3 regions of the Guyparkeria sp. TX1 genome follow, and region 2 is predicted to be linked to each of the others. Evidence: predicted binding sites of a transcription regulator. Region 2 holds the regulator's gene; each other region holds the start of a gene.
What was found. Region 2 encodes FliA, which starts transcription of late flagellar genes. Its sites were predicted from a motif close to GCTAAAGTTNNNNNNNNNNCNGCCGATA; they were not measured.
Positions count from the first base shown of each region.

Region 1: a site for FliA is predicted at 3,129-3,156, ahead of VWP12_RS07295 (methyl-accepting chemotaxis protein). Genes of this name have one in related genera too.
Region 3: a site for FliA is predicted at 2,477-2,504, ahead of fliS (flagellar export chaperone FliS). Genes of this name have one in related genera too.

Region 1 covers NZ_CP144142.1:1,555,354-1,561,013, reverse strand. Annotated here, with positions in the region: gene guaA (glutamine-hydrolyzing GMP synthase) at 1-516, shown strand, start outside; gene VWP12_RS07305 (nucleoside deaminase) at 568-999, shown strand; gene VWP12_RS07300 (ATP-binding cassette domain-containing protein) at 1,083-2,987, shown strand; gene VWP12_RS07295 (methyl-accepting chemotaxis protein) at 3,210-5,129, shown strand; gene VWP12_RS07290 (TerB family tellurite resistance protein) at 5,203-5,655, opposite strand.
Region 2 covers NZ_CP144142.1:1,057,307-1,062,966, reverse strand. Annotated here, with positions in the region: gene VWP12_RS04995 (chemotaxis protein CheA) at 1-1,007, opposite strand, end outside; gene VWP12_RS04990 (protein phosphatase CheZ) at 1,100-1,873, opposite strand; gene cheY (chemotaxis response regulator CheY) at 1,883-2,269, opposite strand; gene VWP12_RS04980 (RNA polymerase sigma factor FliA) at 2,384-3,106, opposite strand; gene VWP12_RS04975 (MinD/ParA family protein) at 3,103-3,996, opposite strand; gene flhF (flagellar biosynthesis protein FlhF) at 3,993-5,504, opposite strand; gene flhA (flagellar biosynthesis protein FlhA) at 5,548-5,660, opposite strand, start outside.
Region 3 covers NZ_CP144142.1:1,284,202-1,289,861, forward strand. Annotated here, with positions in the region: gene VWP12_RS06025 (flagellin) at 1-426, shown strand, start outside; gene VWP12_RS06030 (flagellar protein FlaG) at 582-1,046, shown strand; gene fliD (flagellar filament capping protein FliD) at 1,061-2,449, shown strand; gene fliS (flagellar export chaperone FliS) at 2,589-2,993, shown strand; gene VWP12_RS06045 (hypothetical protein) at 3,078-3,431, shown strand; gene VWP12_RS06050 (6-hydroxymethylpterin diphosphokinase MptE-like protein) at 3,504-5,660, opposite strand, start outside.

The DNA.
Region 1 (5,660 bases), 500 kb from region 2:
ATCAAGTCACATCACAACGTCGGCGGCCTGCCCGAGCACATGAAACTCGGCCTGGTCGAGCCGCTGCGCGAGCTGTTCAAGGACGAGGTCCGCCAGATCGGCCTGGAACTCGGCCTGCCCAGCGAGATGATCATGCGACACCCCTTCCCCGGCCCGGGCCTCGGTGTGCGCATCCTCGGCGAGGTCAAGCACGAATACGCCGAGCTGCTGCGCCGCGCCGATGCCATCTTCATCCACGAGCTGCGCGAGGCCGGCCTTTACGACCAGGTCTCGCAGGCCTTCGCCGTGTTCCTGCCGGTCCGCTCCGTGGGCGTGATGGGCGATGGTCGTCGCTACGACTACGTCGTCGCCCTGCGCGCGGTCGAGACCATCGACTTCATGACCGCCCGCTGGGCACGCCTGCCCTACGAGTTCCTGGAAAAGGTCTCGCTGCGCATCGTCAACGAGGTCCGCGGCATCTCGCGGGTGGTCTACGACGTCACCGGCAAGCCGCCCGGCACCATCGAGTGGGAATGACGCCCGCTCGCCGCCAGCCCTGACTCCATGAGCGGCCACGACCGCAAACAGATGCAGGCCTGCCTTGCCCTGGCTCGACAGTCGATCGAGCTGGGCGAGGTGCCGGTCGGCGCCATCGTGGTCGACGCGAACGGAGCCACCATCGGCCGCGGGCACAACCGCCCCGTCGCCCTGCACGACCCGAGCGCACACGCCGAGATACTGGCCATGCGCGAGGCCGGGCGGCATCTGGCCAACTATCGCCTCGACGACTGCACTCTCTACGTCACCCTCGAGCCCTGCCCCATGTGCCTGGCTGCGGCCTCGCACGCCCGCGTCGCACGGATCGTCTACGCCGCCCCGGACCCGCGCGGCGGTGCCTGCGGCTCTGCCATCGACCTCAATCGGGCCGACTGGCATCACTTTCGTCCCGTGATCGACACCGGCCCCTGCGAGACCGAGGCGGCCGAACTCCTCACCGAGTTCTTCCGCGAACGACGCTGAGGGGAGAATCCCCCGCCTTGACGCGGAGCAACCGCGTACAATGCACACCCCTTTTCAGCCTTCAGCTTCAAGCTCCGACCCCTATGCCCCTTCTGACCGTCGAAAACCTGCAATTCGCCATCGGCGACCGCAAGCTACTGGACCACGCCAACCTCACCATCGAGCGCGGCGACAAGCTGGCGCTGATCGGTCGCAACGGCGAAGGCAAGTCCACCTTCCTCAAGATGCTGGCCGGCATTCAGCGAGCCGACGACGGCCAGATTCGCCTCGAACCCGGCTCACAGGTCGCCTACCTGCCGCAGGACCCGCATCTCGATACCGACGAGACGGTCTACTCCGTGGTCGCCTCGGGCCTGGGTGACCTGCACGACGTGCTCACCGAGTACCACGAACTGGCGCAGAACGCGGACAGCGATGCCGCACTCGATCGCCTGTCCGTTCTCCAGCACGAACTGGAAACCCGCGACGGCTGGATGGCCGGGCAGAAGGTCGACGAGGTCATGACGCGGTTGGGCCTGGATGCCGATGCCTCTGTGCGCGGGCTGTCCGGTGGGGAACGCCGCCGCGTCCTGCTCGGCCAGGCGCTGGTGATCGAGCCCGAGCTGTTGCTGCTCGACGAGCCCACCAACCACCTCGACATCGCCGGGATCGAATGGCTGGAGGACCTCGTCCGCAATTTCACCGGCGCCGTGGTCTTCATCACGCACGATCGCGCCTTCCTCAAGCGGCTGGCCAACGGCATCATCGAGCTCGACCGCGGTCACCTGACCAGCTGGCCGGGCGACTACGACAACTACCTGCGGCGGGTCGAGGAGCGAGCCAATGCCGAGGCGCAGGAGAACGCGCGCTTCGACAAGACGCTCGCCCAGGAGGAGGTCTGGATCCGTCAGGGTGTCAAGGCGCGGCGTACCCGCAACGAGGGGCGTGTCCGCAACCTGGAAAAACTGCGCGCCGAGCGCGCCGCCCGACGAGACAAGGCCGGGCGCGTGGCCCTGTCGACCGACTCCGGCCGCACCTCCGGCAAGATCATCGCCGAGATACAGGACGCCAGCGTGGCCTTCGGCGACAAGACCGTCATCCGCGATCTGACCACCACGATCCTGCGGGGCGATCGAGTGGGACTGGTCGGCCCCAACGGCGCAGGCAAGTCCACCCTGATCAAGCTGATCCTAGGCCAGATCGAACCGACCTCGGGCAGCATCAAGCGCGGCTCGCAGTTGGAAATCGCCTACTTCGACCAGCACCGTGCCCAGTTGCGCGACAACTGGACCGCCATCGAGAACCTCTGCGACGGTGGCGACCGCCTCGACGTCCGGGGCAGTAACGTCCACGGCATCGGCTACCTGCAACAGTTCCTGTTCACCCCGGAACGGGCCCGCACGCGGGTCGAATTGCTGTCCGGCGGTGAGCGCAACCGCCTGCTGCTGGCCAAACTGTTCGCCAAGCCGGCCAACCTGCTGGTACTCGACGAACCCACCAACGATCTCGATCTCGAGACCCTCGAGGTGCTCGAGCAGGCGCTGTCGGATTACGACGGCACCCTGCTGCTGGTCAGCCACGACCGGGCGTTTCTCGACAACGTCGTCACCGGCCTGCTGGTCTTCAAGGGCGATGGCGAGATCGAGGAAGTCATCGGCGGCTACGAGGACTACCTCGACCAGGTAGCGCAAGGCGCGGCCCGGTCCAACCCGGCTGCCACAACGGCTCAGAAAGGCCCCCAAAAGGCCGGCGCAAACGCGAAACCGGCCGGAGACAAGCCGAAAAAGGCGAAAAAGCGCTCCTACAAGGTCCAGCGCGAGCTCGACGCCCTGCCCGCCCGCATCGAGGCGCTGGAGGCTGAACAGGCCGACTTGCAGACCACCATCAACGATCCCGCCTTCTACCAGGGCGATCCCGCCGAGGTCGAACGCACGCTGGCCCGCGTCACCGAGCTCGAGCAGGAACTCGAAGCGGTTCTCGACCGCTGGATGGAACTCGAGGGCGACTGAGAAACGCCCTCCAATGGACGACGGAGGGTTGGTTGGTTAGGCTCCCGCCCCTTTTGTGACCCTCGGACCGGACCGGCCAACGCGTGAAGCCGCGCCGGAGAATCGTTTGAGTACGAACTAATACCTCAGCAAATAACTGAGGTTAAAGTTTCCAGCGCATCGGCCGATTTCACGGGTCCCGACTCATCCATCTGCCCCGAGCCAGACCACGCGGAGCCAACCATGCCTGCCCTCTTCAAGAACCTGACCATCGGCGCCCGACTCGCCCTCGGCTTTGCCCTGGTCATCGTCTTTATCGCCGCCCTGATCATCCCTCTGGTGATCACCGAATTCTCGGCCACCATCAAGCAGGCCCAGCAACGTGAGTTGCGCGGGCTGTTCGAAAGCGCACAGGCCGAGATCAGCGCCGAGGGGCGTCTGGCCGAGGCGTTGAGCACGGCAGTTTCGCGCATTCCGGATATCGAACAGGCGATGGCCGAGCAGGATCGGGAGCGGATCAGCACGATGACCCTGCCGATGTTCGCCCCGATGCGCGAGGACTACGGCGCGCGCCAGTTCCAGTTCCACCTGCCGCCGGCTACCTCCTTCTTCCGCGCCCACAAGCCGGAGAAGTTCGGTGACGACCTCTCCAGTTTCCGCAAGACCGTCCTGGCGACCAACAATGAAAGCAAGCGCGTTCGAGGCCTGGAGCGCGGCGTGGCCGGACTCGGCATGCGCGGCATCGCACCGATCCGCTACCAGGGCGAGCACCAGGGCAGCGTCGAATTCGGCATGAGCTTCGGTCAGCCATTCTTCGACAAGTTCAAGACCGGCTACGGCGTGGACATCGGCCTGTACCTGGAAACCGACAGCGGCGGCTTCGAGGCCTTCGGCTCGACCCTCGGCCAGCCAAGCGCGCTCGCGGCCGACCAGCTGCGTGCCGCCAAGAGCGACACCACGATCTGGGAGCACGCGCTCGACGAGACGCCGATGGTGACCTACGCCCACACCATCGCGGATTTCTCGGGTAACCCGGTGGGCGTGCTTGCCGTGAGCATGGATCGCAGCGAGTACGTTGAGCGCCAGGCCGCGGCCCGCAACAAGGTCATCTCCGTGATGGCCGTGGCGATCGCCATCGCCGCGCTGATCGGTTTCCTGATCACTCGTAGCATCACACGGCCGCTGCGTCGGACCGTCCAGGCGATGGACGATATCTCCAAGGGTGACGGCGATCTCACTCAGCGCCTCGACGAGAGCGGTCGCGACGAGATCACTGACCTGTCCGCCGCGTTCAACCGCTTTGCCGCCAAGATGCGCGACTCGATCCACGAAGTCGCGAACTCGACCGGCCAGCTCTCGGCCTCCGCCGAGGAACTCTCGCAGATCACCGCGGACACCAACGAGGGCGTGCAGAAGCAGCGCCAAGAGACCGAGATGGTCGCCTCGGCCATGAACGAGATGACCAGCACGGTCCAGGACATCGCCCAGAACGCCTCGGGCGCCGCCGATGCCGCGCAGAATGCCGACGAGGAGGCCAAGGACGGTCAGCGCGTGGTCAACGAGACGATCAACCATGTCGCCGCGCTGGCCGACGAAATCGAGGAGGCCGGCGCGATCATCGGTAACCTCGAGACCGCCAGCGAGAAGATCAGCACGGTGGTCGATGTCATCCGCGAGATCGCCGAGCAGACCAACCTGCTGGCCCTCAACGCCGCGATCGAGGCGGCCCGGGCCGGCGAGCACGGCCGTGGCTTTGCCGTGGTGGCCGAAGAAGTCCGTTCGCTGGCAAGCAAGACGCAGGCCTCTACCCTGGAGATCCGCGAGATGGTCGAGAGCATCCAGGGTGGCTCCAAGCAGGCTGTCGGCGCCATGCAGAGCAGCCAGGTGCATGCCCGCAAGACCGCCGATCAGGCCCGCGAGGCCGGCCAGTCACTGGTGACCATCACCCGCGCGATCGAGACGATCACCGACATGAACCACCAGATCGCCTCGGCCGCCGAGGAACAGGGCCAGGTGGCCGAGGAGATCAACCGCAACGTCTCCAACATCAACGAGGCCGCCTCCCAGACCGCCGAGGGCGGTGCGCAGACCTCAACGGCGAGCCACGAACTGGCACGACTGGCCTCGCAGCTGCAGGCACTGGTGAACCAGTTCAAGACCTGAACGGCGACCGGTTGAGATCAACGAGCCCCGCACCCATCGGTCGCGGGGCTTTTTATTGGCGCCTCGCCGGAACTCAATCGGAGGCGGCTTGCTCGGCCCGCACCCGGGCGCGGATGAACTCGCTGTGCGGCACGTAAAGCAGATCGGCTATCTGACGGATGATCGATTCCTCGAGATGGTGCTTGCCGGCATCGGCGTAGGCCACGCGCCAGAGTGTCTCGACCACCTGTCGCTTCTGATTCTGGCCGAGTTGCTCGTTGAGCACCCGCACGAACGGGAAGAATCCGGTCGAATCATCCACCTCGGCCGCAGCGTGACGCACCAGTTCATCGGCTTGATCCGCCCCCATAGCAAAATCGTCGATCAGGGTGCGGCGAATCACGCCGAGCTCACCCTCGGCGACGTCGAAATCCGCCCGCGCCACCTCCATCAACAGGATGGCCACCGCCGCATCGACACGTGTCTCCCGGGTGGTCTCGGTGGTCGACTGGTCAGGGAAGAACAACGATTGCAGTGTCTTGAGCATCCGGG
Region 2 (5,660 bases):
AGCTCACCCACCAGATTCATGATGCTGTCGAGTCGCTCGGTGTCCACGCGCACGGTGGTTTCCACCGGTGCCTTGTGCGCCTCGGCTGCCTTGGGGTTCCCCTGGGAATTTCCCTGGGAGTTTCCAGGGGGCGTGGCATCAGGCTTGGCCGGGGCCGCGGGCTTGGCAGCCGACTGGGATGGCTGTTCGGGCTTGGGCTTCGATTCGGGAGCGGCGGCCTCGGCTGGCTTTTCGTCGGCCTGAGTTGCGGCCACCGTCGGCCCCTTGCCCTTGCCGTAGAGCTCGTCGAGCACCGCCTCGAACTCCTCGTCGGTGATCTCGTCGGAATCCGCGGCACCTGCCGCCTTCTCGGCAGCGGCCGGGTTCGCTTCGGGCGCCGGGGCCTGGAACTTGCCCTTGCCGTGCAACTCGTCGAGCAGGCTCTCGAACTCGTCGTCACTGATCAGGTCATCGCCCGAGCCACTGCTGGCCACCGGCGCTTCGGACTCGGCCGCATCCAAGTCGGCCAGCATGCGGTCGAAGGCATCGTCCTCGTCGGCCACGGCCGTCGGCTCGTCGGCCGGGATATCGTCGCTGGTGAGGTCACTCGGGGCTGGAGCGACGGCCGGCGCAGTCGCATCCTGATGCGCCAGTGCCTCGATCTCTTTGAGGAAGGTCTTGGAGACGTCCTCCGGATACTGGCCGCCGCGCAGGGAATCGAACATGTTGTTGAGCACGTCGATTACCTGCAGCATCACGTCCATGATCCGGCTGTTCATGGTGATTTCGTGGTTGCGCAGCAGGTTGAAGATGTCCTCGGCGCGGTGACAGACCTCCACCAGCGGATGCACCTCGAGGAAGCCGGCCCCACCCTTGATGGTGTGGAAGGCGCGGAACACCGAATTGAGCCGGTCCGCGTCATCGGGCGACTGCTCCAGCTCGATCAGCTGCTGATCCAGCCCGTTGAGCAGCTCACCGGCCTCAATCAGGAAGTCCTGCAACAGCTCGTTGTCGGGTTCGAATGCCATGCTTGCCTCTCACTGCGCTCTGTGACCCCCGGCGGGGTGTGCCACGTTCCCGCCCGGCCACGTGGGCCCGGCATTTCCCTCGATCGACCGGGTCAGAAACCCAGGCTGGCGAGTAGATCGTCGACGTCGTCCTGATTCTTGACCACGTTATCGCCGGCGCTGGGCAACTGCGGCCCGACGCCATCCTCGGCACGCTCGGCCGGGGCGACGGACTTGCTGTCCTCTCCCTTGGCATTGCGGACCGGGGCGGTAATCTGCAACAGCCCGACGAGCTTTTCCTCGAGCTGCTCGAGCAGATCGATCACCCGCATCAGGAGCTGACCGGACAGATCCTGGAATTCCTGGGCCATCATGATCTCGGTGAACTGCCCCTTGAGTCGCTCGCCACAGCGGGTGGTCGAGTCCAGGTAGCGGGTCATCGACTCGACCACGCCCCCCAGACGAGCGTTATCGGCTTCGCTGGCGGCGACTTTAGCCAGCTCGTCCTTGAGCCGTTGCGAGCGCTCGACGATCTGCTCCGCCGTGGGGGTGGCCTCTTCGGTGACCGTCAAGGTGCGGGTCGCAGCCTGCTCGGTCAGGGTGATCACGTAGCGCAGGCGATCACGCGCGTCCGGCATCTCGTCCTCGGCCAGCGCCCCGAGTCGCTCGTCCTCGGCAAAGCTCCTGAGGGTGTCATGTACCTCACGGGTCATCCGACCGACCTCGTCGAAGATATTGCCCGAATAGGCCGCCGTGAGTTCACCGATCAGCTGCGCTTCGCTCGACGAATCTTCGTTCTCGATCGCCTCGACCAATGCGCGGGCGTCGGCCAATCGCTTTTCGCGACCGACCACCGGCTGGAAGTCCTGCTCCTGTACTTGAGTCATCCCGGGGCCCTACGATTCGACGCGTTCGAAGATCTTGTCGATCTTCTCCTTGAGGGTGGCGCCGTTGAACGGCTTGACGATGTAGCCGTTCACGCCCTCCTGGGCGGCGAGCACGATCTGTTCCCGCTTGGCCTCGGCGGTCACCATGAGCACCGGCAGGCTGGCGAGGTTCGGGTCGGCACGAACCGCTCGCAGCAGGTCGATGCCGGTCATGCCCGGCATGTTCCAGTCGGTCACGAGGAAATCGAAATTGCCCTGCCGGAGCAGTGGCAGTGCCGTCTGGCCATCATCGGCCTCCTCGAGGTTGGTGAAGCCAAGCTCCTTGAGGAGGTTCTTGATGATCCGGCGCATCGTGGAGAAATCGTCCACCACGAGGATCTTCATGTTTCGGTCCATTTTCGCCCCTGGGATCGTTTGTCAGTACCAGGCAGGTTGCCTTGTTCGAACGTGGGTAGGAGGGTCTATCGGCGCCGAGCGGAAAAGATTGAGCCCTTTTCTGCACCCGGCGCCCTATTTCCAGGCGTTCATCGCGGTCTTGAGCCGCATGATCGCCTTGTTGTGAATCTGACAGACGCGCGACTCGCTGACGCCGAGCACCGCGCCGATCTCTTTTTGGTTGAGTTCCTCGACATAGTACAGGGACATCACCAGCCTTTCCCGTTCCGGCAGCTCGTCGATGCAGTCGGCAAGATCGCGCTGGAAGTGGTTCTCGGCCAGCGCCTCGTCGGGTTGCTGGCTATTCGGGTCGGCAATGTCGAAGGTCTCGTTTTCCGCCTCGCCGCCGTGATCCAGCGAACCGACGTGTACCGAGGAGGAATCACTGATGGCGGCGTGGTACTCGTTGAGGGTGATGCCCATGCGCTCGCAGACCTCGGCATCTCGCGCCTCGCGACCGGTGTCGGCCTCGATGGCGGCCACCGTCTGCGCGATTTCCCGCTGGCGACGATAGACCGAGCGCGGCGCCCAGTCGTTGCGGCGCACCTCGTCGAGCATTGCGCCGCGAATGCGCAAGCCGGCGTAGGTCTCGAACGAGGCCCCCTTGTCGCCATCGAACAGGCGGGCAGCGTCGAGCAGCCCGACCATGCCCGCCTGTATCAGATCCTCGGCCTGCACATGGGAGGGCAGACGCCCGAGCAGGTGAAAAGCCACTCGCTTGACCAGGTCAGCGTGCTTGGCCACCAGGGCTTCGGTCGATCCGGCCTGAACGTTCTGATACATGGCGCGTGCATTCATAACAGGTTCTCGGGGTCCAGCTCGGCGTTGTTCACCAGTCGCTCGACGAAAAACTGCAACTGCCCCTGCGGCCCGCGCGGCACCGGCCACTGATTGACCTTGTCGGCCATCGCCGTGAACGCCCGCGTCGACTTCGCCCCGCCGTAGAGCTGCACGACGGTCTTCTGACGCTGCACGGCCCGACGCAGGTAATCGTCGAACGGCACCGACCCCATGTGGGTGAGCGTCACGTCGAGAAAGCGCTTGGCAGCCACCGAGAGTTTCTCGAACAGGCGCCGGCCCTCGGCAGCATCGCGCACCATGTTTGCGACCACGTGGAAACGGGTGACGTCGTGTTCACGCGATAGCACCTTGATGACGGCGTAGGCATCGGTGATTGAGGCCGGCTCGTCGCAGACCACCACCACGACCTCGCTGGCAGCCTCGGCGAAGCGCACCACCGAGTCGGCGATGCCCGCGGCCGAATCGACGACCAGGGTGTCGACCGGCCAGCGCATGCCGGAGAAGGCCGAGATCAGTCCGGCATTCTCGGCGGCCGTCAGACCGGCCATGCTGGCCACCCCGCTAGCGGCCGGCAGGATGCCGATACCCTCGGGGCCTTCGAGCATGATCTCGTCGAGAGTCGCCTCGCCGGAAAGCACGTGGGACAGATTGCCCCGGGACTGTAGACCAAGCAGGACATCGACGTTGCCGAGCCCCAGGTCGGCATCCATCAACACCACCCGCTCGCCGCTGCGGGCGAGTGCCACGGAAAGGTTGACCGAGACGTTGGTCTTGCCCACGCCGCCCTTGCCGCTGGTCACGGCGATCACCCGCACCGGGCGATTGGCATTGGCGTAGCGCGCCCCGTCGGCCTGGTCGTGGCCGCTAATGGTGGGCTGGAGTGTCATCCGGCTTGATTGAGCATCCACAGCGGATCATCCCGGTCGGTGTGTTCGAGTTGTGACTGCCCCATTTCCAGGGCCTGCTTGATCAGGTCGGCCGCCTTCGGGAACCAGAGATCCTCCGGGACGCGCTGGCCGACCCCCGCGCAAACCAGCGGCAGGCGACGCGGCTCACCGTCGACACCGGCCAGCGGGCGAACCAGGGCGGCCAGGCCGCCGCCGAGCAGGACGGTCTCGTCGAGCTTGGTCAGCACGGTGCCGTGCAACGGCAGGCCGGCAAAGCGTTTCTTGACGTCCTCGAGGGCCGGGTACTGGGCATTGGCCGACAGCACCAGCAGCAGCTTGACCGCCTCGCCCGCCCCCATCAGGGCCTCGAGTTTCTGCATCATGCGGAAATCGCGCTGCGACATCCCGGAGGTGTCGATCAGCACCAGGTGCCGGTCGGACACGGCCTCGAGCAACTGCGCCAGATGCGTCTCGTCACGGGCAATATGCAATGGCACGTTAAGGATACGGGCGTAGTTGCGCAACTGCTCCTGGGCGCCGATGCGAAAGCGATCCGTGCTGATCAGCGCCACCGAGTCGCGCCCACGGTGCAGCACCGCGCGGGCGGCCAGCTTCGCAAGCGTGGTGGTCTTGCCCACGCCGGTCGGGCCGACGAAGGCATAGGTACCGCCGGCCTCGACCGGGTCCTCGGCACGGTTCTCGAGCTGCTCGCCAAGCATCTTGAGCGCCTCGACGAATGCCCGCTCCGGCTGGGCCTGGGCCGCGGCCCGACCCAGCTCGCGCGCCAGCCCCGTCGGCAGGCCGATATCCTGCAGCCGCTGGACGGTGGAGACCTCGGCAGGGTGCGCCTGACTGAAACGATGCCATTCCATTACCGACAGTTGCCGTTCGAACAGGTCACGCAGCTGCGCCACCTCCTCGGTCAGCGTCGACAGGCGCCCCTCGGCCGCGCCCTGATCCTCGACCAGCCAGTCCCAGTGCGACGGGGTTCGGTTGGACGAACGAGCGGCCGGCTCGTCGGCGGCATGGTTCGCGGGGGACTCGGCGGACGGGCCTGCGTGCTGCTCGCTCCAGGCGGCGAGCGCCTCGGAGAAGGCGGCACGGTCGTCTTCGGTCTCGTCGGCGGCAGACGACGCGAGCGTCTCGCTTGATTCGGTCGAGCCGGCCGACTCGGCCTTGCGGCTGCGCTCGGCGAGCATCTCGGCGGTGGTCTTGGGCGCGGCATCGCTGGCCTCGGCCGCGGTCGGCTGTGCCGGACGCGGCGCTTGTTCCGGCGCGGCGCGCTCGGCCCTCGCCACCGGCCGCTCCGAGGCGCCGGCAATCCGGCTGGCCGACTGCTGGGCGGCCGCCAGCTGGATCGCCTTCTCGTCGAAGTCCATCGCGGCAATCACCTCCACCCCGCCGGAGACCGGCTTGTTAGAGAGGATGACGGCCTCGTCACCGAACACGCGCCGCACCTGACGCATGGCCTCGCGCATGTCACTGGCGATGATTCGCTTGATTTTCATGTATCCACCAGACCCTTAGCGGTTGGGTTATCCGGTCGAGTCGTCAGCCTTCGTTCTGGTTGCCGACGCTCGCCACCACGCGTATTTCCTTGTTGTCCGGTATCTCGTGATAGCTCAGCACGCTGAGCGTCGGGATCGAGTGCCGGACCATGCGCG
Region 3 (5,660 bases), 230 kb from region 2:
CAGAGTGGGGCAAAGTTCCAGGTTGGGGCAAACACTACTGCCGATAACCAGATCAGCTTCGCTATCGGGAGTCTCGGAGGCTTGGGCTCAGGGATCGGTAGTGTCCTAGCCGATGCTGTTAGCATCGGGAGCGGTGCCACGTTTACAAACATCATGAGCGCCATCGACAACCTTGACACCCAAATCACCACGGTGGACACCACGCGGGCGAAACTGGGTGCGGTGCAGAACCGCTTCGAGGTGACCATCGACAACCTGAACAACTTTATTGTCAATGAGTCGGCTGCCCGCTCGCGGATCCAAGACGCGGACTTCGCCAAGGAGACCGCCAATCTGTCCAAGGCCCAGATCCTGCAACAGGCCGGCACTTCGGTCCTGACTCAGGCCAACCAGGCGCCGCAGTCGGTGCTTGGTCTCCTGGGCTAACATCCCCAAAGGGAATTAGATGAGCCGGTGATCTGAGTATCCCGGCTCATCATTAGAGCGGTTGGGATGGACCCCGCCAGTCACACACTTGAACCCAAGTCGTAAAAATTTGAGTTTGTGTATGCTGTAGCCGCTTGATGCTTGAGGACGAACCCATGAGTTCGATCAACCAGATTTCCATGACGGGCATCCCGTCCGCGATGAGCGGACCGGATGCCTTTTTGTCTTCAGAAAGGGGAAAATCGACCCTGATGGAGTCGAAGGTTCCGACGGCCGCTCCAGCGGAGCTGCCGCCGAAGCCCTCGTCCGCCCCGTCACCTGTCGAGGTTGCGCGCTCTAAAGGCGCCGATGCCCAGGCAGATGGGGAAAGAGACAAGTTAAGAGAAGCCATCGAGGCCATCCAGGAGAAGTTGAAGCCCGGTCCCAGGGCACTCGACTTTTCCGTCAATGACAAACTGGGGGACGTGGTGGTCAAGGTGGTTGACCCGTCCAACAAGCAGGTGATCCGGGAAATCCCTCCCGAAGAGATCATCGCGATGCGTGAACGTCTTCGCGAGTTCAGCGAGTTGAATCTTTCGGACGTTCTGCCGGCAGGCAGCCTGCTGTCAGACATTTCTTGATTTGAGGTGCGACCATGGCAAGTTCCAGCGGTCTTTCCATTTCCGGCGTTGGTAGTGGCCTGGACATCCAGGGCATCGTCAGCCAGCTCGTTCAGGCAGAGGGTGCTCCTCGACGCAATTTGCTCGCCAGCCGCGAGGCGTCCTATGAGGCCACGCTGTCGGGGCTGTCGAAGCTGAAGAGTGCAGCCTCCGAGCTGAGCTCCGCTGCCTTCGATCTGCGCAGTCTGGACACCTTCCGCTCCCGCGCGGTGACGTCCGGCAACGAGGACATCCTGACGGCCACGGCCTCGCCGGGAACGGCGCTGGGGAAATACCAGGTCGAGGTAGGGCAGCTTGCGACGGCGCAGAAGCAGGCCTCGGCCGGCTTTGTCGATTCGACCGCAACGGTGGGTTCGGGGCAGCTGACATTCGATACCAGCAGCAGCTCGTTCAGCGTGGCCGTGGCGGCAGGCGACTCTCTGGCCACCATTCGCGACAAGATCAACGGCGCGAGTGGCAATGACTCGGTGCAGGCCTCGATCCTGAATGTCGACGACGGTGCCGGCGGCACCGAGGCTCGGCTGGTGTTCTCCGCGCGGGAGACGGGTACGGCCAATGCGGTGACCGTGACGGCGACCGATGACGACGGCAACAACACCGATGCCGCCGGTCTCTCGCGGCTGGCATCGGCCAACCTGACCGAGCTTACCGCTGCGCAGGATGCTCAGGTGACGATCGACGGGCTGTCGGTCACCAGCTCCACCAACCAGGTGGACGGGGTAATCGAGGGCATGACCCTGAACCTCAACCAAGCCCAGCCCGGCACCAAGGTGGAAGTGGCCGTCGAGGGCGATAATGGCCCGGTGCTCGAGGCGTTGAATGGCTTCGTCGAGAAGTACAACTCCCTGAACAGCACCTATCGGAACCTGACCGCCTACAATGCGGAGACCGAGCAGGGCGGCGTGCTGCAGGGCGATGCGACCGCGAATGGCATCAATCGCGGTCTACGCTCGCTGCTGGGGGGCAATATCGGCACGGGCACTATCGACAACCTGTCCAAAATCGGCATCCAGATCGATTCCGAGGGTAAGATGACCCTGGACGAGTCGGTGGCCGAGAACGCCCTCAACAATGACAGTCAGGCCGTGAAAGACTTTCTTGCGGACCCGGCCGACGGCGTGTCGCAGCAGGTGGACGAGCTGCTCAAGCCGTACCTGAGCTTCGACGGTATCTTCGACAACCGCACGGACAGCTTGAACCGCTCGATCGACCGCATCGATGACCAGCGGGCGGCGCTGGATCGGCGGATGGAGAATTACCAGGAAAGCCTGACCAAGCAGTTCACCGCCATGGACAAAATCGTGCAGAACATTCAGTCCTCCGCGAGCTATCTGAGCCGGATTGGCATCGATGTGGGCTCCTGAATCCTGAGAAAATCCGGGGAATGATGGCCTCAAGTTTTTACTCGACTGGCCGATCAACTTGAGTAGAGCGAAGAACGTGGATCAACGCTTCTCTCGCTCAGTGCGACAAGCCAGATAAAAGAGATTTCAGGAGACAACCATGCGAGCGAATCCCTATGCGCAGTACCAGTCCATCGACCTTGAGGCGAAGGTCGAGTCGGCATCGCCGCACGGTCTGATCGGGATGCTGTACGAGGGCTTTCTTACGCGGGTGGCTCAGGCCAAGGTGGCCATGCTCGCGGGTAACTTCGAACAGAAGGGCATCAACGTGACCAAGGCGCACAACATCCTTGGTGGACTGAAGGATGGCTTGAACCCGGAGCAAAGCCCGGAACTCGCCGAGCGTCTGGGCGAGTTGTACGATTACTGCCAGCGTCGTCTGCTTGATGCGAGCGCGCAGCGTGATGCCGCGGGCTTCGACGAGGTTTCATCGCTGATCCGCGAGATCAAGGAAGCCTGGGATGCCATCGAGCCAGAAGTGTCCCAGATGGCCCAGGCGAGCTGAAAGGATCGTGCCGACTAGTCGGGGTTGACCTCCGCCGGGCGCGGGTTGACGTTGGGGTCCACGCCGACCGGAGGAAGGCAACTGATGGCAAACGCATTGTCGATTGAATCATCCATCGAGGAGCTCGACGGGTTGGGGGACTCCCTCGACCAGATCGCGTCGAGGATCGAGGCGGGTGATCAGGACGAGACTCTGAGCGAGATGGCCGAGGGCCTCGATCAGGCTGAGGCGCAGATCGCGGAGCTCGTGGTCGAAGCGGAGTCGCGTCAGCAGCTCGGGGACCCTAGGCTGGTGGCACTCAAATCGGACTGGCTCAATCGGTTCGAGCGTTTTTTCGGGCTTGTCGAACGTACGCGCCGCCAATTGAACGGTGAGGCGGAATTGCGCCTATCCCGACATCGGGCCTCGGATGCCTATCTGAAGAATCAGGCATCCTGATCTGCAGAGACACCATGCTGTTCAGAACACAGAAAGGGCCGCCGTCCATCGAGGATGGCGGCCCTTTTCGTATTAGGTTGGGGCCGCAGGGGTGTCGAAGGCTAGCCGCGCTTCCTGAAGAAAAGCCTCAAGCTCGTCTCGGGCCGCCGGGGCGCAGTAGTTCAGGTATTGCTCGCAGAACGGGATACCGTCCGGGATCTCTAGTGCCACGAACAGCCGTACCATCTGTTTGATGCGTTTGACATCACCAGGGAACTGCTCAAGGTGGCGGGTCAGGGCGGTAATGCCGGCTTCCGCGTCATTCTCCAGTAGTGCTAGCCGCGCGGCCATTCGCCAGTGGGTGGGATTGATGCTTGCAGCGGTCTGTAAGGTCGCTAAAGCATCAGTTGGTCTGTGTGCTTCGATGTTGATATGTGTAAGGCGCAGCAGCGTGTGTTCGATTAGCACCGCATCGTGTTCCGGATCGGCCCACTCGAGTGCGATGGCATGCATGTCTGCAGCGGTGAGCAGATCTTGGCTAAGTTCTGCCGCAAGCCCTCTTGCATAACCGGCGTAAGGACGGGCGACGTCGCTCTCTCGATGGTGTTCCAACGCCTGTGCGAGAGAACCGAGGGCCTCCAAGTTGTTGGTTGAGAAGTGACGTTCAATCTGCCTCAGCGAGACGCGTGGGGAGCGCTTCTGTTGGTTTCGCTTCCGGTCTTTCTCTAGCAGGCGTTCGATGCGGTCGTCATAGGCGGTTCGGGCTTCTCTCATGGCCGGGGTATCTGCGCCATCGTGACGGCATTCCAGCCACCTGACGCGCTCCGGTTCGCCATGTTCCATGTAGCGTTGTGCTATTTCCTCTGCATTCGCTAAGTCGGATAGTTCGAGTTCCCGGGTAATTACCCGTTTTTGGGCCAGCTCCAATGGGACGATCAGGCGTCGCGCCTCTTCGCGAATGGCGTCGTAATAGCGACTGGCTAGTTCCTCTGCTTGCTGTCGGTCGAGTGCAAAGAAATCGTGCGGTAGATCGGTCCGCATGATGGCCCGAGTCGCAGCCCGTTGGGCCAAGTGTGCCGCCCTTTTAAAGCGTCCTTTGAACAGCCGGTCGATGGCCTGCATGCGGCGCTTGTGGCGCTTCTGACGGCCGGGGTGGATCAAATTGAAATATGCCTGATTGGATTCCAGACCTAGTTGCGCGAGATTGCCAACCTTTTGCAATTCATCGCGGATATTGGACAGGCTGTGGTTAAGAGCCTGGAGCGTCGCCTTACGAGCCTCTTTTGTCACGCCCTCACGTATCTGATCTAGCGGTTTCCGGTCGAAGGCCTGCTCGGGAATTGCGATGGTGTCGAGCGGTTGATGATTGACGTCTTTGATGACCGCTGCATTTGGACTTGGATTTATGAAGTCCACGGTGGTGGCTTGCTGGGCTATTTCGGCCATTGCTCGAATGCCGGCATAGTAGTCTGGAGTGGTCCAGGTGGCCTCTCCGGAGTTGGTCGTTACTGGCACAGCGCTGAAGTCCATCAGCGGGCCGGCGGCCGCCTCACTGCTGCCGCTGGCATGTGTCTGTCCGTCTGGTGCGTGGCACAGATCGAGGCCACAAAAGATCAACTCGCTGAATCCCATGAAGACGGCGAGCTGAGCTGCCATGTGAGTCACTGTCGGGCCGCTCATCGAGATCGACCGCCCGGTGTTGATCGAGTCGTCCGCCCACGGGACGATCGGGCCAACGCAAAAAAGGCTGTGAGGCCAGCGATTGACTATGGCTGGGTATGGATGGCTGCTGGTCACAAGGATCGTGCGGTCGGAGAAGTCAAACATTTGACGACTGACTGTCAGACTTATCGGGAATGGGTCAACGGTGACCACGAGGTCCGGGTTGATGTCTGCCTCGAGTAGCCGCGCGCTCACTCGCGAAACCGCGATCAAGAATAGGGCGTCTCGGTTTTTGAGGAGCCACTCGATTTGGCTGTCAAGTGACGGGCCGCCAGCGATAATGACCGCCCGTCGTCCGACGAAGAGCTTCTCAAAGGAGTCGATGCCACCTTGGAAATTGGGTGCTGAGAGGATGTGGGGCTCAATGAACGGCGCCACGTTGAGTTGGGCTGTTGTGCGAAAACGCTCGGCCGTCAGGTGTGCATCGAAGTGGGCTGTGAGCTCGACGTATTGTGGGTCGGTGCCGTCGAGCGCGCCAAGCGAGCGTTCCAGTATCACTCCATCGATTCTGAAATAGGCAGGCAGCTG